One region of the Bradyrhizobium sp. OAE829 genome, then DNA from elsewhere that is predicted to be linked to it. Evidence: predicted binding sites of a transcription regulator. Region 1 holds the regulator's gene; each other region holds the start of a gene.
The links. Region 1 encodes LexA, which represses DNA repair genes until DNA is damaged. Its sites were predicted from a motif close to TGTTCNNNNTGTGTTCNG; they were not measured.
Positions count from the first base shown of each region.

Region 2: a site for LexA is predicted at 2,778-2,795, ahead of dinB (DNA polymerase IV). Genes of this name have one in related genera too.
Region 3: a site for LexA is predicted at 3,743-3,760, ahead of ABIE49_RS34065 (putative DNA modification/repair radical SAM protein). Genes of this name have one in related genera too.
Region 4: a site for LexA is predicted at 3,744-3,761, ahead of ABIE49_RS14265 (ribonuclease T2 family protein). Genes of this name have one in related genera too.

Region 1 is NZ_JBEPOE010000001.1:518,640-524,652, reverse strand. Features, by position in the region: gene ABIE49_RS02410 (ComEC/Rec2 family competence protein) at 366-2,663, shown strand; gene ABIE49_RS02405 (hypothetical protein) at 2,706-3,128, opposite strand; gene ABIE49_RS02400 (hypothetical protein) at 3,267-3,506, opposite strand; gene lexA (transcriptional repressor LexA) at 3,735-4,442, opposite strand; gene ABIE49_RS02390 (molybdopterin molybdotransferase MoeA) at 4,698-5,909, opposite strand; gene ABIE49_RS02385 (HAD-IA family hydrolase) at 5,922-6,013, opposite strand, start outside.
Region 2 is NZ_JBEPOE010000001.1:4,135,368-4,141,380, forward strand. Features, by position in the region: gene ABIE49_RS20050 (DUF1810 domain-containing protein) at 1-366, shown strand, start outside; gene ABIE49_RS20055 (exonuclease domain-containing protein) at 528-2,687, opposite strand; gene dinB (DNA polymerase IV) at 2,949-4,028, shown strand; gene ABIE49_RS20065 (PD-(D/E)XK nuclease family protein) at 4,063-6,013, shown strand, end outside.
Region 3 is NZ_JBEPOE010000001.1:7,128,987-7,134,999, reverse strand. Features, by position in the region: gene ABIE49_RS34080 (error-prone DNA polymerase) at 1-1,243, opposite strand, end outside; gene ABIE49_RS34075 (Y-family DNA polymerase) at 1,240-2,991, opposite strand; gene ABIE49_RS34070 (ImuA family protein) at 2,888-3,676, opposite strand; gene ABIE49_RS34065 (putative DNA modification/repair radical SAM protein) at 3,841-5,085, shown strand; gene ABIE49_RS34060 (UdgX family uracil-DNA binding protein) at 5,199-6,013, shown strand, end outside.
Region 4 is NZ_JBEPOE010000001.1:2,919,197-2,925,209, reverse strand. Features, by position in the region: gene ABIE49_RS14285 (outer membrane protein) at 1-367, shown strand, start outside; gene ABIE49_RS14280 (class I SAM-dependent methyltransferase) at 477-1,316, shown strand; gene ABIE49_RS14275 (cold-shock protein) at 1,399-1,614, opposite strand; gene ABIE49_RS14270 (23S rRNA (adenine(2030)-N(6))-methyltransferase RlmJ) at 1,928-2,788, opposite strand; gene ABIE49_RS14265 (ribonuclease T2 family protein) at 3,001-3,684, opposite strand; gene ABIE49_RS14260 (hypothetical protein) at 3,835-4,293, opposite strand; gene ABIE49_RS14255 (hypothetical protein) at 4,459-4,749, shown strand; gene ABIE49_RS14250 (DUF3617 family protein) at 4,792-5,337, shown strand; gene ABIE49_RS14245 (IS110 family RNA-guided transposase) at 5,523-6,013, shown strand, end outside.

The DNA.
Region 1 (6,013 bases):
AGCTAAAGCGCAATAATGAAAACCGGCGGACACTCAATGCGTGCCGCCAAGCTGCATTAGACAACTTTACCGATCAACTTTCCATCACCCGCTTGGGTGAGTGGTCCCGACAGGCGGTAAAGGGACGGGGAGCCGGGCTCCGGCCCCGCATCATCGTTTTGGTACTGGTAAAAACGACAGGGTCGCTGTCGCACTCAACCCAAGTTCGGACGACGGCTTGCAAGGCCCCGCCACCTCGTTCTGCGGCATAACGGCAGGATGAGCGGCGCGGCGCCTTTCCCCGATATTCCACTTCCGTTCTGCTAGCCGGCACCTCACACCTTCCGGTAGCTTTGTCCCCGCGAGCGTATCGTGTGGGTAGCTTGATGTCGGAGCAGGGCAACACGCCGGGCCAAAGGCGAGGCTACGCCGGCACCTGGCCGCCGCGTGGGGCGGCGCCGGTCGGCGGCCTCGCGCCCCAGCGTCTTGCGCTGTGGCCGCCGCTGATCGAGACCCTGCGGCAATGGGCGCGCGCGGAGGCGGGTGCGGGGCGTTTGCTGCCCTGGGTGCCCGTCGCATTCGGCACCGGCATCGCCTTTTATTTTGCCGCTGATCATGAACCGGTGCTGTCGGTCGCGGCCGTCACCGCCATTACGCTGTGCGCGGCGGCGTTCTTGCTGCGGCGGCACAAGATGTTTCCGGTTGCCGTGATGATCGCTGCCGTCGCCGCCGGCTTTGCGATTGCCACCTGGAAGACGGCGCGGATCGCGCATGGCGTGCTGGCGCGGCCGATGTTCTCGGTGGCGCTGACGGGATTTGTCGAAACCCGCGACATCCGCGAGCGCACCGACCGTTTTGTCATGCGCGTCGTGACGATGGAGAGCGCGCGCGACGCGACAAAAATCGAGCGGGTGCGGCTGTCGGTCAAGAAGGGTACCGCGCCCGCGGTCGGCAGCTTCGTCGAATTGAAAGCGCGGCTGTTGCCGCCGATGGCGCCGCTCCGGCCCGGCAGCTACGATTTCGGCCGCGACATGTTCTTCTCCGGCATCGGTGCCTCCGGCTTCGTGATGGGCGCGATCAAGACCGTAGAGGCGCCGGATGGCGGCGGTTGGAAGCTGCGCTATTCGGCGTTCATGCAAGGCATGCGGGATGCGATCGATGCGCGGATCAGGACCGTGCTGGAAGGCGACAAGCGCGCGATCGCGACCGCGCTTCTGACCGGCCGGCGCGACGCGATCTCCGAGCCCGTCAATGAGGCGATGTTCATCTCCGGCCTCGGCCATGTGCTGTCGATATCAGGCTATCACATGGCTGTCGTCGCGGGCGTCGTGTTCTTTGCGGTACGGGCGCTGCTGGCGCTGTTTCCGACGCTTAACGTTGGCTTTGCGATCAAGAAATGGTCGGCGGTGGCGGCGCTCGCGGCATCAGCGTTTTATCTGTTGCTCTCCGGCGCCGAAGTCGCGACCCAGCGTTCGTTCTTCATGACAGCCGTGGTGCTGATCGCGGTCATGGTCGACCGCCGCGCCATCACGTTTCGAACGCTTGCGGTTGCGGCGCTCATTGTCCTGACCATCGCGCCCGAAGCGCTGGTGCATCCGAGCTTCCAGATGTCGTTTGCGGCGACCCTCGGACTGGTGGCGCTGGTGCAGCTCGGCATGCCGCGTTTGTTCGCGCAGCCGGATCAACCCGCGACCGCGCAGGTCGCGCTGTGGGGCGGCCGCGAGATCACGATGCTGCTGCTGGCCTCGTTGGTGGCGGGCCTCGCCACCACGCCTTACGCGGCGTTTCATTTCCACCGGGTGACGCCCTATGGCGTGCTCGCCAATCTCGCGGCGATGCCGGTGGTTTCGGCGCTGGTGATGCCGGCGGGCCTGCTCGGCCTGGTTGCGATGCCCTTTGGTTTTGACGGCGTGTTCTGGGCCATCATGGGCGTCGGCATCGACTGGATGATCGTTGTCACGCAATGGGTCGCGGCCTTGCCGGGCGCGGTCGGCCGTGTGCCGGCGTTCGGCATCGGCCCGTTGATTGCGGCGAGTATCGGCATCATCCTGCTTGGGTTGTTACGAACACCGCTGCGCTATGCCGGCGCGGCCGTGGTGCTGGCGGCGGCGGTGTGGGCGGCGAGGGTGCCGCAGCCGGACATCCTGATCTCCGCCGACGGGCGCAATGTCGGTGTCCGCGGCCAGGACGGCAAACTGCATTTGATGCGCGCGGCCAAGGGAGCTTCAAGGGATGGCTTCCTTGTCAAGGAATGGCTGGCGGCGGATGCCGACGCGCGCAAGCCTGCAGATGCCTCGCTGACCGAGGGCGTCTCATGCGACGAGAGCGGCTGCGTGACGCAGGGCGCCGGTGGCGGGTTCGTGGCATTGGCGCTGCGGCCCGAAGCGTTGGCGGATGATTGTGAGCGCGCGGCGCTGTTGGTGACTGCAAGACCGTCGCCTGCGGCGTGCGGCGCTTCTGTGATCGATGCGGAGCGTCTGCGGCGGCAGGGCGCCATGGTGCTGCGGCGAAGCGGCAGCGGATTTACCATCGATGCCGTCAGGCCCCGGGGCGTCGATCGCCCATGGTCGCCGGCGATCGCGGGCGAGGGTGACGCGGAGACAACCATCCTCGCGCCGCGCCGTGCGGCGCCGCGTGCGGTCGATGCGACCCCGTCGGAAGCGGACCTGCAGGCCGAGGAATAAGGATTCACGTTCCCCGGCGGGGCGCGACCGGCGGCGCGGAATTCAACCGGTGGAAAGCGGTGTCGTCGTCGCCGTGCCCGCCTTCGTTGCCGCGCGCTCGGGAATCGGATGCACCACCGGCAATTGCAGCACGGTGACGCGCTGGCCCTCGCAAAGCTGCGTCACCAGCACATGGCTCCCGTCGGGAAATTCGATTGCGTCGTGGTGCCGTTCCTTGATGTGCGGATCAATGGTGTTGAACTTGCCGACGCGAAAACCGATCGTCCGCGTCCAGATCCAGCGGTTGTCGTATTTGACGTCTTGCGCGAAGGCCAGTTCGGTCCCGGGCAGCATGCAGACCGCAACTGCGGGATCGCGTTCGCTGGCAAAGCCGCGGGTCGAGGTGCCGCGGAAGGTGGTCGAAATCAATGTCTCGCCGACCTCAGCAGGACGCGTTGCCATCGCGTGCAAACTATAGTCACACATCGGATCGCTCCCTCGTAAGAGATAGAGACCCGGCCTCCCTCGAGGCGCTGGCCTCTATCAGAGTGGACTTGAGCAAAGTCTATTCCCGTTCTGGGCAATAGTGCGACGGAAAGGCCGGCGTGCCCGATCACAAACGCGCTACGGCGGCTGCGGATTTTCGGGCATCGGCGGCAGCGGCAGTTCGAAGGCGCCGAGATGGAATTGCTCCCTTCCGTCGTCGGCAATCCCGGGCAGCGCGACCAGCGTGAAGGCGGCCTCCGGATATTGCTGCCAGATCGCGAGATCTTCCGCCGTCACTGTCAGCCAGCCGAACCGGAGCATGTAGCGGCCCGGCTCGGTCACCAGGCCCGCCCTCTGCCAGGTGATCTTGGTGATCATATTGCTGACCACGTCTCGTCCCCCCGTTCGCACGCCTTTGAGCAAAAGCCTCAAACCAAACAGCGCGCCACGCCGCCAGTTTTTGCTGCGTTCTGGGCAATTGTGGGACGCGTGCAGGCGCACCGCGACGGTTAAGGCTGTACCAACTTCCGGACAACGAAAAGCCCCGGTCGACGGCCGGGGCTTTTTGCGATGCCGCACGCGGCTTGCATCTGACGCGGGCCGCCCTCAGTACTTCCGGTACAGCCCGATCAGCTTGCCCTGAATCCGGACCCGGTTCGGCGGCAGGATGCGGACTTCATAGGAGGTGTTGGCAGGCTCCAGCGCGATCGATGCGCCGCGGCGGCGGAAGCGTTTCAGGGTGGCTTCCTCCTCGTCGATCAGCGCCACCACGATATCGCCGGTGTCGGCGGTCTCGTTGCGCTGGATCAGCGCCATGTCGCCGTCGAGAATGCCGGCGTCCACCATGGAATCGCCGCGTACTTCGAGTGCGTAATGTTCGCCGGAGCCGAGCATGTCGGGCGGTACGCTGATGGTGTGGCTGCGGGTCTGCAGCGCCTCGATCGGCGTACCGGCGGCGATCCGGCCCATGACGGGAACGGCGACCGGACGGTTGCCGTCGTCCTCGGCGGGCGCGCTGGCGGCGCGGACCTTGCCGAGCGTGCCTTCGATGACGCTTGGGGTGAAGCCGCGGCGGCCGTTGCCGTTACCGGCGCCCGCAAGCTCGGGCAGCTTGATGACTTCGATGGCGCGGGCGCGGTTGGGCAGACGGCGGATGAAGCCGCGCTCTTCCAGGGCGGTGATCAGGCGGTGGATGCCGGATTTGGAGCGGAGGTCGAGCGCATCCTTCATTTCGTCGAAGGAGGGCGGCACGCCGGCTTCCTTGAGCCGTTCGTTGATGAAACGCAGAAGTTCATACTGTTTGCGCGTAAGCATCTCGAGCAATCCCCCGGTTGGCGCGTCGTAGTTCGTGGTCGTTCAATTTCGCGATCTTCAGTTTCGCGGTTCTTCAGATTCGCGGTTCTCGGTTGCGAGTGCGGTCTCAAATTCGGAAGTCCAAAACTCCCGTTTGTAGACACTAGCTCTCGAAACAAATCATGAACGGACACTATATGTTCGATACATGTTCCGCAACCACTTAATTTCAGGTGAACGCGCGCCGCGTTCGCCCGAACATTCCGTCGCGATACGTCATTCCGGCAGGCGCAGGAACTCGCATGGCGTGCCTTCCGGCACCGCCGGCGCAAACGGCGGACGTATCAAAAGCGCCCGTGCCGCAGCGAGATTTCCAAGCAGCGACGAATCCTGGTGGCTCACCGGCACCGCGATCAACGCGCCGTCCTCGCGCCGCTCGAGCCGTGCGCGCAAATAGTCTTCGCGCTGGTCGTTGGCGGGAAGATCGCGGCCGAGCAGGGCGGTCTCGCGCGCGTGATGGATGGTCTTTCGGCCCGACAGCGCGCGAATCAGCGGCACCAGAAACAGGAAACCGCAGACATAGGACGAGACCGGATTGCCGGGCAGGCCGATCACCCGCATCGCCCCGAGGCGCCCGTGCATCATCGGCTTGCCCGGCCGCATCGCGATGCGCCAGAACGCCATGGCGACGCCCTCGGCCTCCAGCGAGCGCTTGACGAGGTCGTGGTCGCCGACCGAGGCGCCGCCCATCGTGATCAGGATGTCGGCGCCGGATGCGCGGGCGCGGCGGATGCCGTCAGTGGTCGCCTCGATCGTGTCGGCGGCGATGCCGAAATCGATGGTCTCGGCGCCCTCGGCCCGCGCCAGCGCGCGCAGCGCGTAGCCGTTGGAGTAGACGATCTGGCCGGGGCCGGGGCTCGAGCCCGGCATCACCAGCTCGTCGCCGGTGGCGAGCACCGCCACCTTGGGGCGGCTGATCACGGCGAGTTCCGGATAATTCATGCCGGCGGCGAGCGACAGATCGCGTTCGGTGAGGTGGCTTCCTTTGGTAAGCAGCACATCGCCCTCGCGGAAATCGGCGCCGGCGGCGCGGATATGCCGTCCCGGTTTGGCGGTTTCCGTGATCGTGATGTGCTCGCCGCTGGCGGCCGTGTCTTCCTGGATGATGACGGCGTCGGCGCCATCAGGGATCACCCCGCCGGTGAAAATCCTGACTGCTTCGCCGGGCCCCACCTTGCGTTCGAACGGGCGGCCCGCCGCGACTTCGCCGATCACCCTCAGCCGCGCGGAGAGGTCGGCGGCATCAGTCGATCGCACCGCATAGCCGTCCATCGCCGACATCGCCTGCGGCGGCTGCGTGCGCTTTGCCGCAAGGTCGCGCGCGAGCACGCGATGCCAGGCGGTGTCGAGTGCGGCCATTTCTTCCGCCAACGGATCGGCGCCCGCAAGGATCGCGGCCAGTGCATCAACGACCGGCATCAGGGCCACGGCAACACCCTCTCAAATTCCCAGCGCGGCAAGCGCCTTTGCGACGTCATCCGGCCCTGTCACATGCACCGCGGCCAGGCCGCGCGCCCGCGCGCCGTCGATGT
Region 2 (6,013 bases), 3.6 Mb from region 1:
ACCGAATTGCGTCGCGGTCAGAAGCAAAGCCACTGGATGTGGTTCATCTTCCCGCAGCTTGCCGGACTTGGACATAGCGCGATGGCCCATCGCTTCGCGATCGCCTCTCGCGAAGAAGCCGTCGCCTATCTTAGCCATACCGTCCTGGGATCTCGGCTTAAAGAATGCACGGCGCTCGTCAGGGCTGTTGAGGGCCGATCGGTCCGCGAAATCCTCGGCAGTCCGGACGACATGAAATTCCAATCTTCGATGACATTGTTCAGTGCAGTATCGTCGGATCCGGAATTCTCTGCAGCCATCGCGAAGTTCTACGGCGGAAAGCCGGACCAAAGGACGTTGGATCTATTGTCGCCACAGCAGACCTGATCGGCATGCCGTCCTTCGTTGCCTGCTGCCCGCTCGGCGCGAAAGCAGCGGCCCGACCCTTGGCGCCGTCAAGAACGCTACTACTTTGCATGTCGACCGGTTGAGCCGGCAACACGAAAGCTACTTCCGCCTGGCCGTTCGAAGTTTATGCGCTCACGCGTTCAAGCCGCGTCCTCAAACACTGACGGTTCGGCTACCTCACGCTTCTGATTGATGAGATTTAGGAGATAGCTTGTCGCACGAGCATCGCACAGCGCACGGTGGTGCGTTTCAAGTTCGATCCCATAGAGCACGCAGAGTTTCCCAAGGCTATACGACTTATGCCCGGGATAACGCCGACGCATTCCCGGGACGGTGCAGAGCTTTGGAAATCGAAAGCGGCGACCGAGCCTTTCATATTCATGGCTGATGAATCCGTAGTCGAAATTGACGTTGTGGGCGACGAATATCCCGTCGCCCATGAACTGCATAAAGCTGTCCGCGACTTCCGAGAATACCGGCGCATCGCGAACCATCTCGTTCGTGATGTTCGTGATCTGCGTTATTCTTGCAGGAATAGCCCGCTGTGGATTCAATAGGGAATGCCACTCGTCGACGACTTGATGGTTTCGGATCTTCACCGCGCCTATTTCCGTTATCCGATCGCCGGACGACCAACTGCCCGTCGTCTCGACGTCGACCACGACGTAATCCTGCTCGGGGTCGAAGCGGTAGTCGACCCGCCCGATTTCCGCACGAATGCCGGCGTTCCCAAGCTGTCGCAACCGTGTGAGTTGATTTCGGCGGATGACGTCGCCTTCGGCCTTGATCTCCATGAAGGAGACCGTTCCTTCCTTCTCCAGCATGAGATCCGGGAATCCGTCGCGCATGTCGCGGAAGTTCTGGCACAACGAGCGGACAATCGCGGCGATGCCTTCCCCGCTGGCTCCCGATAGCAGCAGCCGCAGCGCATCGACGTCGACACGATCCCAGGCGAAGATACCGTTCGGACGACCCCAGTTCGCAGCGATCGTGCGCAGCAGCAGATGGAGAGCACTTCCGGATCGGACGGCGTCCAGCTTGTCATCGATGTGGGCGCCAAATTTACGCGCGAAGCTCCGATCCTTGAGGCAATGCGGCACCCAATCGAAACTGCTGTGAAGCAACTCGGACTCGAATAGTTCATCCCAAAACAGCAAGCCGAACAGCGAATGCCAAAGTGTGTTTTCCGTGAAAAAGACCCGGTAGCCTCTGCGGCGCATCACACCGACGACGCCAGCCTCCGGGTTGCCGCGATGAACGTCGTCGACGGTGAGGGTGACGCCGGCGCGAAGCAGCTCGGTGCACGATCCAGTCCGGCGACCGCCGAATTTGCGAGCGTAGAAATCCGAAGCGAACAAGAATTCGCCGTCGCTCGCAGGATCGTCGATCATCCGACGTAGCAGATCTTCCGCGTCTGCCTTGTTGCCGGCGTTGTAGAGGAGGCGGACCAACCGCTCATTACATTCCGACGACGAGCCTGCGCGATAAAGCTGCCTGGCAAGATCGGTCTCGCCCAGCTTCTCGAAGAACTGACCAACCTGCCAAGCGGCACGGCTGCGGAGATCGACGGCATAATCGCTTGGGCAATCTGGACCGCCGAAGATGTCGGCGACTGCCCTTCGGTAGATGCTCGGCGATTTTACCTCTAGCCGGTCGAGAAGCTGGCTATAATGGAAGCAGGCCCTTGCCTCGTCGCCATCAGTGAAACGGGCCATGAACGAAGTGGCCTTGTTGGTGCGCATGATGCCCAGATCGCGAAGCGCGAACTTCTTCAAGTCCTCCTCAGTCTTGCCAAAGTACAGGTAGAGCAGGAATTCGAGCGGCCGGACGTCATCCAACGCGATGAACTTTGCCGCCCCACAATGCTCCGCTGCAAGCTTGAACGGAACGTGTGCCAAGAAGTAATCGGTCAGCTTCGCTTTCGGCCATGAGGCGCGGATGTCCGTCCGCCCAGCCGCCTTTGCACCGGTGACCAGGACGTCCTTAGGCAGGCACGCGACGAACGCGGAGTAGTCCTCCTCTATCAGCAATCTCGCTTGGCCGCACGCCAGCAAGTCGTCAGCCGCACGTTCCAGATCTGAAATCTCGGCGTACCTGAACAGCGACCGATTGAAGATCGCGCCCCGCCGATTGACCATCCGTATCAACAGGCATTGCGCGTCCTTGGAAAGATTCTGGAAACGCGTGACGAAGGCATCATGCTCATCCGTCAAGATCGAGCCGTAGGTAGCTCTGACGAATGCGAGCATCTCGACAAAATGGTCGTGGTAATAATAGACAGGCAGATCTGGCCGTTTCATCCGCAGCGCCCTCGGGCCTTCGGTATTTGAATCGAACGCAAGGACGTGGCGGGCAGGACACTGGATTGCCGATTGCAGCCGCTACGATATTGTTCTATATTTGTTCCCGGCCGTTTTGATTTGTCAATGCCCCCTTCGGGCTGCTGCGTGGAGGTTGTCGATCCCCGCCCCCCGGCGGTTTTTTACTGCGTACTCCTCAAAGATTCCGTCCCCGGATCCACCATGCTCCTGCGGACGGAGGGGGCTCTTCACCAGAGTGCAATGAACGAAGGCCGCCAGCGCAAGATTATCCACATCGACATGGACGCGTTCTACGCGTCGGTCGAGCAGCGGGACAATCCAGATCTCTGCGGCAAGCCGGTCGCGGTCGGCGGATTCCGCGAGCGCGGCGTCGTCGCGGCGGCAAGCTACGAGGCCCGCAAATTTGGCGTGAGGTCGGCCATGCCGTCCGTGACCGCAAAGCGCCAATGTCCTGACCTGATCTTCGTGAAGCCACGTTTCGAGGTCTACAAGGCGATCTCCCAGCAGATCCGCGAGATTTTTGCTGAACACACCCCGATCATCGAGCCCCTGTCGCTTGACGAGGCCTATCTCGACGTGACGGTGAACCTGCAGGGGATTCCGCTGGCCCGTGATGTCGCGCTGGCGATCAGAGCGAAGATCAAGGAGGTGACCGATCTCAACGCTTCCGCTGGAATCTCCTACAACAAGTTTCTGGCGAAGCTCGCCTCCGACCACCGCAAACCGAACGGCCAGTACGTCATCACGCCGGAAATGGGCCTGGCGTTCGTCGAAAACCTGCCCGTCGGCAAGTTTCACGGTATAGGGCCTGCGACGAGCGCTAAAATGAATTCCCTCGGCCTCTACACCGGTCTCGACATGCGCAACCAGTCGCTGGATTTCATGCAGGAAAACTTCGGCAAGGCTGGCGCATATTACTATTGGATCTCCAGAGGAGTCGATGACCGTGAAGTCAGAGCGGATCTGGTGCGCAAGTCAATAGGCGCCGAAAATACTTTCCCCAATGATCTTTCCGAATTGAATGCCATGGTCACGGAATTACAGCCGCTGATCGACAAGGTGTGGCGACATTGCGAAGAAAAGGACACCCACGGTCGGACCGTCACTCTCAAGGTAAAGTTCGCTGACTTCGAATTGATAACGCGGAGCCGAACGTTGGCCAACGCGGTCGGCGGCCGCGATGAATTGCAGAACGTTTCGGTCGATCTGTTAAAGATGCTGTTTCCGATGCAGAAAGCGGTTAGGTTGCTCGGCGTCTCGGTATCTGGGTTTGCTGCCGAAGATATCCATCGTCCCAAACAAATCGTCTTAGCCATCTAGTGCAGTCGATGGGGAGATAGTTCGAGTGAATGGCATGCGTACCTTTGATATCCGGACAACGGTAATCGAGGGCTCGCTCGCCTTCCAGATGCGGCGCGCTGCGGCGGCTCGTGCCAACGAATGCGGTCTACAGATCATGACGCTGCCGCAGCTTGCTGCGCGGCTGGCCGGCGGGTTCACCGTTCCCGTCTCGACGGAACAACTCGATCTGGCGATCCAGCGGGCGCTCGATGACGGCGATTTCGTCGAACTAGAGTCTGTACGAACGCTGCCCGGCATGACCCGGGCCGTTGCAGGCAGCCTGCGCAAGGTATGGAACGCGGACGTCGAACTACTCGAAACCAACGGCCCCGGAAAGTTGCGTATTGGCGAATTGGCGCTCATCGAAGCGCGCGTGAGAAGCTATTTGCCCAAGGCGATGCTGATCCCCCGGGACCTTCGCAACGCAGCACTACAGCGAATAGAGCGCGCGTCGCGACTGATCGGGCCAGCGACGATAGAAAGCCTTTCTTTCATCCCGCCCGTTTGGCAGCCCTTGATAATGGCGCTCCAACAGGTCGTCTCCTTGGAATGGCGGGCACCGCCGAAGGCCGAGACCGACTGGTTTACCGGCTCGCTGACTGGCAGCGGCCCGGATCGACCCTTGAGCTCGCCTGCAGCGATCTCATGCGCGGACCCGCGGCACGAGGTGGTCGAGGCACTGCGCTGGGCAAGGCGGCTGCTCTCATCTGGCACGGCAAGGCCTTCCGAGATCGCCATTGCGTCGGCGAGCACTGCTCCCTGGGACGACCACGTATTCGCCTTAGCCGCCGATGCCGGTCTGCGAGTGCACTTCGTGCATGGCATTCCCGCGCTTGCGACGCGCGATGGCCAGCGGTGCGCCGCATTGGCGGACATTTTGCAGCACGGGCTGAACCAGCAACGCATGCGGAGGCTTGTCTCACTTTGCCGGGGCACGGGAGTGCCGCTTGATGTTTTGCCGGACCGATGGATGTCCTCCTTGCCGCGTGGAGCGACATTGGTCGAGGTGGAGGATTGGCGCCGCGCCCTTTCGGCAGCCGCTCAGAAGGATGGCTCGATCGCCGGGGCTGAGGCCGTGCTGCCGCTATTGGATCTACTTTCCAGAGGGATTGCAGCATCAAGCGCGGCAGCTAGTCTCTTCCTGCGGGGGCGCGCCTTGCAAATCTGGGAGGCTGCCGCTCGGTCGGCTCCCGTGGATGCGATCGAACTCTCCTTGCGTGGTATCCGGCTCGCGTCGGAAACGGACGCCGCCGATTCTATCGCTTGGGCCCCCGCGCGAGATCTTGCAGCGGCCCCACGGCCGCATGTCCGTTTGCTTGGTCTGACGAATCGAGGCTGGCCACGACAAACCGGCGACGACCCTCTCTTGCCTGGCCACGTGCTTTCTGCCGATCAATTCGACGATCCCATCGCGCGCGCTGACCGCCGGCACTTCGAGGTGATTTTGGACGCAGCGACCGGCGACGTGGTCCTATCGCGGAGCCGTCGTAGCGCTCAGGGTAGCCGCGTAGGGCGCAGTCCGCTGCTGCAGAACTATTCCGAGATCCCACTGTCCAGAGCGCGCATCCCGGAGAACGCGTTCAGCGAATCGGATCGACTAGCAGCGCGTCCCGGAGATGCGGCGAGAGTTCCGAGACTCAAGTCGGCGCAAGCGTGCTGGCGCAACTGGCACATCGACAACCTCACGCCCCACGACGGACAATTTTCCGCTGATCATCCGATCGTCGTGAAGGCTATCGAACGTGTCCAATCGGCAACCTCTCTGAAACAGCTCTTAAGAGATCCTTTGGGCTTCGTCTGGCGCTACGGCCTGGGTTTACGCACGCCTCAAGAACGGGAACGATCGCTTTCCATCGCTCCCGACGATTTCGGCAAGCTGGTTCATGACCTGCTACGTCGCGCGGTGGATACCCTTGAGCCCGATCCCGGTTACGCCAAAGCATCCGAGGAGGAGATAGACAAAG
Region 3 (6,013 bases), 6.6 Mb from region 1:
TCGCGGCGCGGTGACGGCCGTAGCGCCGGTAGACATACTGCATCACCTCTTCGCGCCGCGAGTGCTCGAAGTCGACGTCGATGTCGGGCGGCTCCAGCCGTTCCTTGGAAATGAACCGCTCGAACAGCAGATCGACCTTGGTCGGATCGACCGAGGTGATCCCAAGCACATAGCAGACCGCCGAATTCGCCGCCGATCCCCTGCCCTGGCAAAGGATGTTCTGGCTGCGCGCATAATGGACGATGTCGTGCACGGTGAGAAAATAATGCGCGTAGTTGAGCTCGGCGATCAGCCCCAGCTCCTTGCGCAAGGTGGCGCGGAGCGTGTCATCGATATCGCCGCCGAAATAGCGCTCGACACCCTGCCATGTCAGGTCTTCCAGATGCTGTTGCGCGGTTTTTCCGGGCGGCACCGGCTCGTCCGGATATTGATATTTGAGCTGGTCGAGCGAGAAATTGATACGGCCGGCAAAGCGCATGGTTTCCGCGATCGCGTCCGGCAGATCGCGAAACAGCCGCGCCATTTCGTGCGGCGGCTTGAGATAGCGCTCCGCATTGGCCTCTAACCGCTTGCCGACCGCCTCGATGGTCGTCTTCTCGCGGATGCAGGTCAGCACGTCCTGCAGCGGGCGGCGCGCGGCATCGTGGTACAGCACCTCGTTGGTCGCCAGCAGCGGCACCTTTGATGTCAGCGATACCAGATGCAGCCGCGCCAGCCGGCGGCGGTCGTCGCCGCGGTACAGGAGGCTTGCGGCCAGCCATACGCCATCGGCGCGGCTGTCCTTCAGGCGGTCCAGGATTTTCAAGGCGCCGGCCGAGTCGAAGCGATGCGGCAGCGTCAGCACCAGGAGCTGGCCCTCGGAAAATTCCAGGAGGTCATCCAGCTTTAGATGACACTCGCCCTTGGCGACCCGCTCAATATCGCCGCCGCGCTTGCCGCGGGTAAGCAACTGGCACAGCCGGCCGTAGGCGGCACGGTCGCGCGGATAGACAAAAATATCCGGCGTGCCGTCCATGAAGACGAGGCGCGAACCGATCAGAAGCTTTGGCTTGTGGCGAAGCTCCGGATTTTCGAGCTCCTTCCAGGCGCGGACCACGCCGGCCAACGTGTTGTGATCGGCGACGCCGATCACGGGAATACCAAGCCGGCTCGCCTCATGCACATAGGCGCGCGGATCGGACCCGCCGCGCAGGAAGGAGAAGTTCGTGGTGATGCCGATCTCGGCATAGGCAGGCGTATTCATGCGAACAGCCCATGCACGAACCATTTGGGCAGAACGGGTTCACCCTCCTCGTCGCTTCTAAGTTCGCCTTCATAGAGCCCATCGCGAAAAATCCAGAACCGCAGCCCTTCTGCATCCTCGATCCGGAAATAATCCCGCGTCAGCGCCTCGCCATTCTGCTTCCACCATTCCATCGCGATGCGTTCGGGGCCTTCCACCCGCACCACCGCATGGGTGACGCGGCGCCAGGTGAATTGGTGGGGCGGCCCGTCGGGCACGGATGCAAACGGCACGTTGATGGGCTCAGGTCTTTCGAACAGCCGCAACGGCCGCAGCGGCGGCTCGCTCGCGATACGATCAGGCCAGGCGGCCTCTGTCGCGGCCGCCAGATGATGCTGCGCCGATACCGCCAGCACCGCGCGTTCCGGGATATGGGTGTCCTGCGGCAGATGCACGACGACGCGCTTTCCCCCGATCCGCGCGGCGATGCGGTCGATCAGGGCGGCGAGTTCGTCATTGTCATGGACATTGGCGTCGAGATCGCGCTGCTGCTGCACCATGATTTCGGTGCGGCTGGCGGAGAGGCGTATCAGGTCAAAGCCGAAGCCGGGATCGAGCGGATCGTTCAAGGCGTCCAGCCGCTCGCGAAACAGCCGGTCGATCACCTCAGGCCTGGTCACCGGACGGCCGGTATCGACCGTAATGGTGCGCACCGCGCCGTCGGTGCGGAAGAAACTCGCCTCCAGCCGCCGCGCGCCCTTGCCCTGCTTGTCCATCGCCGTGACCAGCATGCCCGCGAGCGCCGACAGGTTCATCGCGATCACGGTGTCGGTGGCAACAGGCTCGGGAAAGCGTTTTTCGACGATGTAATCCGGCAAGGGTTTTCGCGGGCTGATCGGCGCATCGCCTTGCCCCAGCGCGTGTTCGAGCAAAGTCGTGAAGTTTGCGCCAAATCGCGCCGTGATCTCGTGGCGGGCGCGCGCGGCGACATCGCCGATGGTTTTCAGTCCGGCGCGGCGCAGGCCGCTGGTGATGGCGACATCGGCACCGAGCGCCGAGACCGGCAGCGGGCCGATGGCGTCGGCCTCCTCGCCATCGGCAATGATTTTCCCTGAAACATGCCGCGTCAGGGTGCGCGCGCAGACCGAGGTGCCGGCAATGGCGGCGCTGACGACAAAGCCTCTTCGGGTCAGCGCGCCGCACAGGGTCTGCAGCAGCGCACGCTCGCCGCCGAACAGATGGGCGCAGCCGGTGATGTCGAGATACAGCCCGTGCGGAGGATCGAGCGCCACCAGCGGTGTGAAGCGATCGCACCAGTCGGCGATATCGCCCAGCGTCCTGGCATCCGCAACCGGATCGGCATCGAACACCGTCAATTCCGGGCAGATCGCGCGAGCATTGGCGAGCGGCAGGCCGATCTCGAGGCCGGAGCGCGCCGCGAGATCATCGAGCGCATAGATCTGCAGCGCGTTGTTTTGCTTGGCGACGACGACGGTGGGGGTTGGCTTCACCTCCCCCGCTTGCGGGGGAGGTCGGATCGCATCGCAAGATGCGATCCGGGTGGGGGAAACTCTCTCCGAACGAACAGTCTGACTCGCGGCGACACCCCCACCCCAACCCTCCCCCGCAAGCGGGAGAGGGAGTGCACCGCTCGTGCTGTTACGCTCACGCGCTTCGTCTGAAAACGCTTTGCGCTTGATGCGGTCGATGGGCAGGCGTGGCAGCCACAGGCTGAGAATTCGCCGCCGGTTCGCTGAAAAGGCACTCATCACATTTCCATTCCATGATCCACCGCCCAACCGGGCCATGACGGTTACGAACGAGCTCGGCGTCGAACACCGGCGCGCCCCACGCATGCCAGGGAGCTGAGGGCGGCGAATGCGCCGCGCGCACGATCCATCTTGTTTCCGCGGTCGAGGGCTGCGGCGTTGCCGCCAGCCGCAGCAGCAACGCGGTGACGCCGGAAGCCTGGGCTGCCAAAGTCAGTTTGCGGCTGGCGACGAGATCGAGCTGGCGCGGCTCGCCCCAGACTTCCAGCACCACGGCGCCCAGCGCATCGCAGGCCAGCGCGTCGGCGGCGGTCCGTAGCGCCGCGTCGGCATCGGCGGCGCGCACGGTCACCAGCAGCCGCGGATCGAGGCCGAGTTCGGCGAGCCCACTCATCGACAGCGCGCCGGATTCGATTTCCGAAAAATCCTGCCGCACCCAGACCAGCGGCCGGCGCGACGTCACCCGCCCCGCGAGGCCCGCGATGAATCCCGTCGCCGCCGCGCCCTGATGTCCTTCGGCAAAGACTTCATGCACCGCGGCGCGGGCAAGGCCGCCGCACAGCGTCGCATCGGCCTCGGCATGGCCGAGCGCCACTTTGTGAAGCGCGTGCGTATCCGCGCCCGCCTCGATGCGCTCGATGCGGCCGCGCAAACTTGCAAGCGTGCTCATGCGTGCGCCGGTCATTGCGCCGCTCCCTCAAAGAAATCGTGGCCATTGCTGGTTTTGAAATGAACCCGCTGCTGGCTCATTTGTTCATGATATGTTCTAATATAAAGCTAACAGGCCCGGCAGAGTCAATCGGGATTACTACCCAGGCGATTCATAAATGGAATCAAAGGGATTCAATGATGGACGTGCAACGCAAGCTGGAGATCCTGGCCGATGCCGCCAAATACGACGCTTCCTGCGCCTCCAGCGGCACCGAGAAGCGGGATTCCAGCGACGGCAAGGGCCTCGGCTCGACCTCGCCCGGCATGGGCATCTGCCATTCCTACGCACCGGACGGCCGCTGCATCTCGCTGCTCAAAGTCCTGCTCACCAATGCCTGCAATTTCGATTGCCTTTATTGCGTCAACCGCACTTCTTCGAACGTGCAGCGGGCACGCTTCACCGTCGACGAGGTGGTGAAGCTGACGATCGACTTCTACCGCCGCAATTACATCGAAGGCCTGTTTCTCTCTTCCGGCATCATCCGCAGCGCCGACTACACCATGGAACAGGTGGTTTCCGTCGCGCGAAAACTGCGCGAGGAGCATCACTTCCGCGGCTACATCCATCTGAAGACCATTCCGGAAGCCGATGATGCGCTGATCACCGAGGCCGGAAGATATGCCGACCGGCTCAGCATCAACATCGAAGTGCCCGAGGAAGCCAGCCTCGCCAAACTCGCGCCGGAAAAAGACGTGCGCGCGATCCGCCGCACCATGGGCCGGTTGCGGCTCAAGCTCGATGAGGCGCAAGAAAACAACAACGACAAGACCGTAACGAAGGCAAAGCCGCCGCGCTTCGCGCCCGCCGGCCAGAGCACCCAGATGATCATCGGCGCGGATGCGGCCGACGACAAAACCATTCTCCATACCAGCGCCAATCTCTATGGCTCCTACAAACTCAAGCGCGTCTATTATTCCGCCTTCAGCCCGATCCCGGATGCCAGCCGCGCGTTGCCGCTATCGGCTCCGCCGCTGGTCCGCGAGCATCGGCTCTATCAGGCCGACTGGTTGATGCGGTTTTATGGTTTCGATGTCGGCGAGATCGTCGACGAGAGCGCCGGCATGCTGCCGCTCGATATCGATCCCAAACTCGCCTGGGCATTGCGGCACCGCGAGCGCTTTCCGCTCGATGTGAACCGGGCCAGCCGCGAGGACCTGCTGCGCGTGCCCGGCTTCGGCCGCAAGGCGGTCGACCGCATCATCGCCACGCGCCGCGTCACATCGATCCGTGCGGCCGACCTCGCCCGGCTGCATATCCCAGGGAAAAAGGCGCTCCCGTTCATCGTGCTCAGCGATCACCGCCCGTCGGCGCATCTGCTCGACGGGGCAAAGCTGGCGGAACGATTCAGGCCGAAGGCGACGCAATTGGGATTTGGATTCTAGACACACCGTCATGGCCGGGCTTGTCCCGGCCATCCACGTCTTTGCTCCAAGCCAACGAAGACGTGGATGGCCGGCACAAGGCCGGGCATGACGAAGGAGAGAGGCGGCATCTAATGCACACCATCACCCTCGAGCACGAAACCGATTTTGACGGCTGGCGCAAAGCGGCACGGACGCTGGTGCTGAATGACGTAAGCCCGGCAGATGTAACATGGCGCGTGCAAGGCGACGCGCCTGAATTGTTTGAATCGACCACCCCACTCCCCGACCCGCCAAATGCGACTTTCAACGTCCCGGCCAAATTCGTCGAACTGGCGAAAGCCGCGATCCTGCATCGCAACAGCGAACGCTTTGCCATCCTCTATCGCCTGCTGTGGCGGCTGCGCGGCAACCACGACCTGCTTGTCGTCGCGACCGATCCGGATGTGGCACGCATCAGCGCGATGGCGAAGGCCGTGCATCACGACGAACACAAGATGCACGCCTTCGTCCGCTTTCGTGAAATCGGCCGCGAGCAGAAATCGCATTTCGTCGCCTGGTTCGAGCCGGAGCACCATATCGTCGAACTGGCAGCACCCTTCTTCGCCCGGCGCTTTGCCGACATGCCCTGGTCGATCCTGACGCCCGATGTCTGCGCGCATTGGGACGGCCATGCCGTCTCGATCACGCCGGGGGTAGCCAAAGCCGAGGCGCCGACCGAGGACCGGCTCGAGGAAACCTGGCGGCGTTACTACGCCAGCATCTTCAATCCCGCCCGGCTGAAGGTGAAGGCCATGCAAACCGAAATGCCGAAGCGATATTGGAGGAACCTGCCGGAGGCATCGTTGATTAAGCCTCTAATCGAAAGCGCCGAACGCACCGCCAGCGCGATGATCGCGCGGGCTGCGAGCGAGCCGCATAAATCGCAGAAGCGGCAGGAACCGCCGAT
Region 4 (6,013 bases), 2.4 Mb from region 1:
GTTCGGCCTCGAGGGCGATATCAACGCGACCGGCGCGGCCGACACCTTCGCGCCGTGGAAGTTCTCCAACCCCTGGTTCGGCACGCTGCGCGGCCGGGTCGGCTACGCCTTCAACAACGTGATGTTCTACGGCACCGGCGGTCTTGCCTTCGGCGAACTGCGCGCCACCACGTTCGGCCTGTCGGAATCCCATACCACGGCGGGCTGGACCGCGGGCGTCGGCGCTGAAATGGGCTTTGCGCCGAACTGGAGCGCCAAGGTCGAATATCTCTATGTCGACCTCTCCAACACCAGTTTTGTCATCACCGGAGCATCGAACGGCTATAGCTTCGGGCTGATCCGCGCCGGCGTGAATTATCGCTTCTGAGATCAAGAAAACGCAAAGAAACCATCTGTTGCAGCCTCCCGGCGGCGCCAAGCCGCCGGGATTTTTTTGTCTCGTGGACAGTGCGCAGCGGCACGCCTAAAATTGTTCGATGCAGCCGGGGCAGCCAAGTCTGACCGCGTTGGGCGCCGCCCGCTTGCGCGCGGCGCATCAGGTGCTGGATAACGCATCGATCCTTTGGGATCCGCTGGCGTTACGCATTCTCGGCGACGATATCCAGGTCTCGCTCGACCATGCCCGGGCCCACACGTCCGGGCCACGGTTGCGCTGGTTCATCGCCGCGCGCTCGCGCATCTCGGAAGAAGCGCTGACGGAAGCGGTAAACAATGGTGCGACGCAGCTCGTGGTGCTCGGTGCAGGGCTCGATACGCTCGCCTACCGGACGCCGCTCGCGGGTGGCCTGCGAATTTTCGAAGTCGATTTTCCCGCCACGCAAGCACGCAAGCGCGAGATGCTGGCCGCTGCGACAATCGCCGTGCCGGACACGCTGACCTATGTCGGGATAGATTTCGAACGGCAGACATTGGCCGAAGCACTGGACGCCGCAGGCTTTGTCGCCGCCAAACGCAGCTTCTTCAGCTGGCTCGGCGTGGTGCCGTATCTGACCGAGACGGCGGTGTTCTCGACGCTCGGCTATATCGGGCAGCTAGAGGGCGGCGCTGAGGTGGTGTTCGACTACGTCAACCCCGCAAGCTCGGTCGCACCGGCCGGCCGCGCCGCGCATCAAGCGCTTGCCGAGCGGGTGGCCGCGGTTGGCGAAAGCATTCAGAGCTATTTCGATACCGCGCCGCTTTGCGCCCGCATGAGCGCGACCGGCTTCCGGCATGTCGATGATGTCGGCCCTGACAGGATCGCGGCGCGGTTCTTCCCCGAGAGCGAACGCAACGCACCGGGGCGCGGCGGCCACATCATGCACGCGTCCACGTTCTGAGCCGCGCCTCGCGCTCAGTGGGATTTGGTGCAGGCAAAACTTCAGTCCGCTTTCACCGAGAAGCTTCAGCTCACGCGTCAGCTTACGATGAAATCACCAGGTTGACCGCCTTGGGGCCTTTGCCCTTCTTGTCCGGTTCGACCTCGAATGTAATGCGCTGTCCTTCAGTCAAATCCTTCAATCCGGCCCGCTCAACGGCAGTGATGTGAACGAACACGTCGCGGCCGCCGTCATCGGGCTTGATGAAGCCGTAGCCGCGTTCTCCATTGAAGAACTTGACTGTACCAGTCATGGCCATCGGGAAAACTCCTCCCCCGCATTGCTTTGCCGCTACGCGCAATTCGCGTATCGGCCGACCGGACATTCGTTGTCGGAAGCTTGGCCACCTGAACCGATCGGGTCACGCACCGATCAGTCTGGATTTTTTTAGGCCTTGATCACTCCGCCGCAACCATTCGCGGAAGCGGAACGTAAAGCCAGTCATAACAACCGAGCATAATACGGTTCCGCGCAAATTGACTATGGCTCAATCGTACTTTTCGGCCCAATGCACTGCCTTGAAGGCTTACCTCGAAAGGCTTGCTTTCAAGGCTTGCGTTCAAGACTAGCGTTCAAGGTTTGGGCGTCTCAAGCCTGAAGCGGCCGGCGCCGCCCTGGCCGAGCGGTTTTTCCAATTCGGGTAAAATGGTCTTCAGCTCGCCCGCCAGCGTCCACGGCGGGTTGACGATCAGAAGCCCGGTTGAGGTGAGGGGACCGCCGGCCTGCTGCGGTGCGACGCTGAATTCTAGCCGCAGACATTTCCCGGCCGGCTTGCCAGTCTCAGCCACGGCGGCGACATGCCGCGCCAGGCCGTCGGTGATGCGCCGGCTCTTGACCGGATACCACAAGAGATAGCTGCCGGTCGGCCACTTCGCATAGGCCTCAGCAAAGCCGTCGGCGAGCTTTTCGAACTCGTCCTTTTGCTCGAACGAAGGGTCGATGAGCACGAGGCCGCGCCGCTCGTTCGGCGGCACGAAGGCCGGCAACGCCGTCCAGCCGTCGAGATCGACCACCCGGGCCTGGGTGTCGCGGCGCAGCGCATCGATCAATTGCTTGTGGGCTTTCGGCTCGATCTCGCACGCCGTGAGGCGGTCCTGCGGCCGCAGCAGCGCGCGCGCGATCAAGGGCGATCCGGGATAGGCTTTCAGCTCGGCTTGCGCGTTGAAGGCCCTGACGATGTCGAGATAGGGCGCCACCAGCGGCAACGCATTTTCCGAGAACCGCGCCTGCATCACCCTTGCGATGCCGGTCAGCCATTCGCCGCTGCGGCGGGCCTCGTCGCCGGACAGATCGTAGCGTCCGGCGCCGGCATGGGTGTCGATGACGCGAAAGGCGGCGGGCTTTTCCTGCAGATAGGTCAGCATCCGCACCAGCACGATGTGCTTGATGACATCGGCAAAGCCGCCGGCATGAAAGGCGTGTCGGTAGTTCATGGTTGACCGGCTGACTCAATTTGAGAAGACGCAACGTCTTCTACCCGTCATGGCCGGGCATAGTAAGTCTGCTGCGCAGACTACGTAAACTTGTCTGCGCTCCCGGCCATCCACGTCTTTGATCACCAGACGAAAGAAGACGTGGATGCCCGGGTCATCTAGCGCGAAGACGCGCTTCGCGCTTCTGCCCGGGCATCACGACGAGGGAGGTTTTAACTCCCCCGCACCGGCGGCATCACGACCTCGTCGCGGCGGCAGGCGCGGCGGTCGATTTCCTCGCAGGAGCGGAATTGCAGGTCCTTGCTCATGCAGACCCTGACTTCGCTGAGGCGACGGCTGCTGCAGACGACCGAAATCGCCGAGCTGCTCAGGCCGGGATTGACCTTGATGAAGGCTGCCTCGAGCGCCTCGGGGGCGATTGTCTTCGATTCCGACAATTGCAGGAATTCCTCGGGGATCTTCACCGCGGCGCGGGCTTTGCGGATGTTCTCGAAATAGGCCCGCGCGCCAAGGCCGGAACAGGTGCCGTGCTTGTCCCATTCGTTGAAGATCAGCCCGGGCGCCGGCATCAGGTCCAGCATCGACGTCATGATGTTGCGGTCGAGACGGGGCGACGGCCGCTGGCAATATTCGGGAAAGCCGCGCTCATATTGCGGCCACAGGCCGTGGACCACGAAGGAAAACGGGCGCTCGCACTGGATCTGCGCAGAACGGCCGCTATTGCCGCGTTCGGAGGCCGCCTCGCAGAAGGAGGGCGACCACGACAGGGCCAGCACGTAGAAATCGAACTCGCCAGGGGCGTTTTGCCGGCGGTCCTGCGCGGCGGCGTGGCCCGCGGTGACAAAAACAAGTGCCAGCGAAATCAGCAGCCGCGAAACAATGACCGATGGAAACATCAACCGCTCCCTTACTCGCCAAGCATGACGTACTCGATTACCCGAGCCTAGCAGGGAACCGGAACATTTCAAGAACAAAAATAGCGTTAGGCGCGAATCGGGTAGCGCCGGCCACCGCGATCGAAAAACTCAGGAAGTGTGGGGATAAGCTTAAGGCCGTGCGGCCTTGCAGCCGGGGTTATAGGCCCAGTTGCGGTCCAGCCCGGTGACGCACCATTCGACGCCCTGGCCGAACCCGGCAAAGCCGCCATCCTCGACGATCGAATAGTGCACGTGGCGCACCTTGCCGTCGCTCAGCATCACGTCGCCGGTGCAATAGCGGCGCGGAATGTTGTCGGATTGCCAAGGCCGGAACGTGGTTTCGTGGACCCGGCCATAGGCGGTGATGGTCAGGGGCGAATTCCAGAAGGTGCTTTCCTTCTCGCGGAACTGCGAAATGATGGTCGGCAGCGCCGATTCGCACGGCGCAACGCGCCCGTCATAGCGGGGACCGGACAGCCAGAAATTCAATTCCAGCGGATTGGCGGCCTCTGCCGACTGGCCGAATGCCAGCACGGCAAGTGCCGCAGCCAGGCCGAAGGTTTTCAACGATGTGAAGAGGGTGCGCATGGGAATTCCGCCGGTCATCCAACCCTCCGGACCGTGCCGTGAAGCCCGGACGAGGTCAAGTGCAGCGCGGCAACACCTTGCAGACAAGTAGGGGTTCGGCCGTAACCCATTCTTTTCACAGCCGCCGGCGCACTCTATGGTGGCCCCAGCGAAATGGAGTCGGCAATGCAAAGAATTGGGGCCGCGTGCCTGGTTGCGATGTGCGGGATGCTGGCGGCTGCGCCGGCGCAGGCCGACTGGGTACCGCCGTTCAAGGGTAATGATACCGGCGGTATCATCGCCTATTCGCTGGCCAGGCAGGCGGATGCGCGCCAGCTCGCGGTCGATCACTGCGCTGGCTACGGCAAGGTGGTGAAATTCCTCGCGGTGCAGCCCTATGACGGCGGATACGTCTCCTTCGCCTGCCGCTGGGTGCCCTATGGGGCCAACGCCCGGCCGCTGCGCACGCTCTACTGAGCCGGACCTGAACGCCTCATCCACGACCAGCGGAGCGTGAGCATGGCGCGACAGCTTCATTCATTTTGTTTGGCGCTTGGGCTGCTCGCGATGTGGCCTGCGAGCCATGCCGGCGCCGTCGAGCTGCCGGTGCGCAAGGCCGGCCTGTGGGAAATGAAGGTGGTGCAGACCGGCTCGCCGGTGCCCGAGATGACGATGCAGCAGTGCACCGACGCGACCACTGACAAGGATATGAGCACCTCGTTCTCGCCGATGGCCAAGGACGTCTGCTCGAAAAACGATATCCAGAAGACCGCGACCGGCTATGTCACCGATTCCGTCTGTGGCTCCGGCGGCATGTCGGTCAAATCGCGTGCCGAGATCACCGGCGATTTCAACTCCGCCTACACCGTGAAGTCGACCTCGAACAGCACCGGCGCTCCGGCCGGCGTGCCGCGCGACTCCACCACCACGATCGAGGCGAAGTGGTTAGGGGCCTGCAGGGCCGATCAAAAGCCCGGCGACATCATCATGCCCGGCGGCATGAAGATAAATCTCAAGGACATGGAAAAGCTGAAGGGTTTGCTGCCGAAGCAGCCGCCGAAGTAACCCGCGGGAATTTGTAGATGGGGTAACGGGCCCCGGTCTGCCTTCCAAGCAAGCCGCGCTTGCTACGGCGCTGTTGGGTGCGCGCTTCGCGCGGCTTGCTTGGAAGGCGGGCGGTCGTCCCTCACATGGATGGTGTTTACGGAGTCGAGGATGGACCTCGCTCCAAGCATCAAGGAGAGACGACCATGGAGTATTATGCAGGAATCGACGTGTCATTGGAATGCTCAAGCGTGTGCGTTGTTGATGGGAACGGCAAGATTTTCCGCGAGAGCAAGGTGGCAAGCGAGCCGGCGGCGCTGATCGGTTGGTTCACCTCGCTCGGGATCGGGCTGGGCCGGATCGGGCTGGAAGCTGGGCCGCTGTCGCAATGGCTGTACGCGGTGATGAAGCAGGCTGGGCTCGCAGTTGAGCTGTTGGAGACGCGGCACGTGCACGACGCGTTCAAGGCGATGCCAGTGAAGTCGGACCGCAATGACGCACGGGGGATCGCGCAACTGATGCGGCTGGGCTGGTTCCGGCCGGTTCACTGCAAGTCGGTGGCGGCGCAGGAAGTGAGAGCCTTGCTGACGGCGCGCAAGCTGGTTCAGAGCAAGCTTCTGGACGTCGAGAACAGCCTGCGCGGGATCTTGCGCGGCTTTGGGCTGAAGGTCGGCAAAACGACGGGAACAGATTTTGC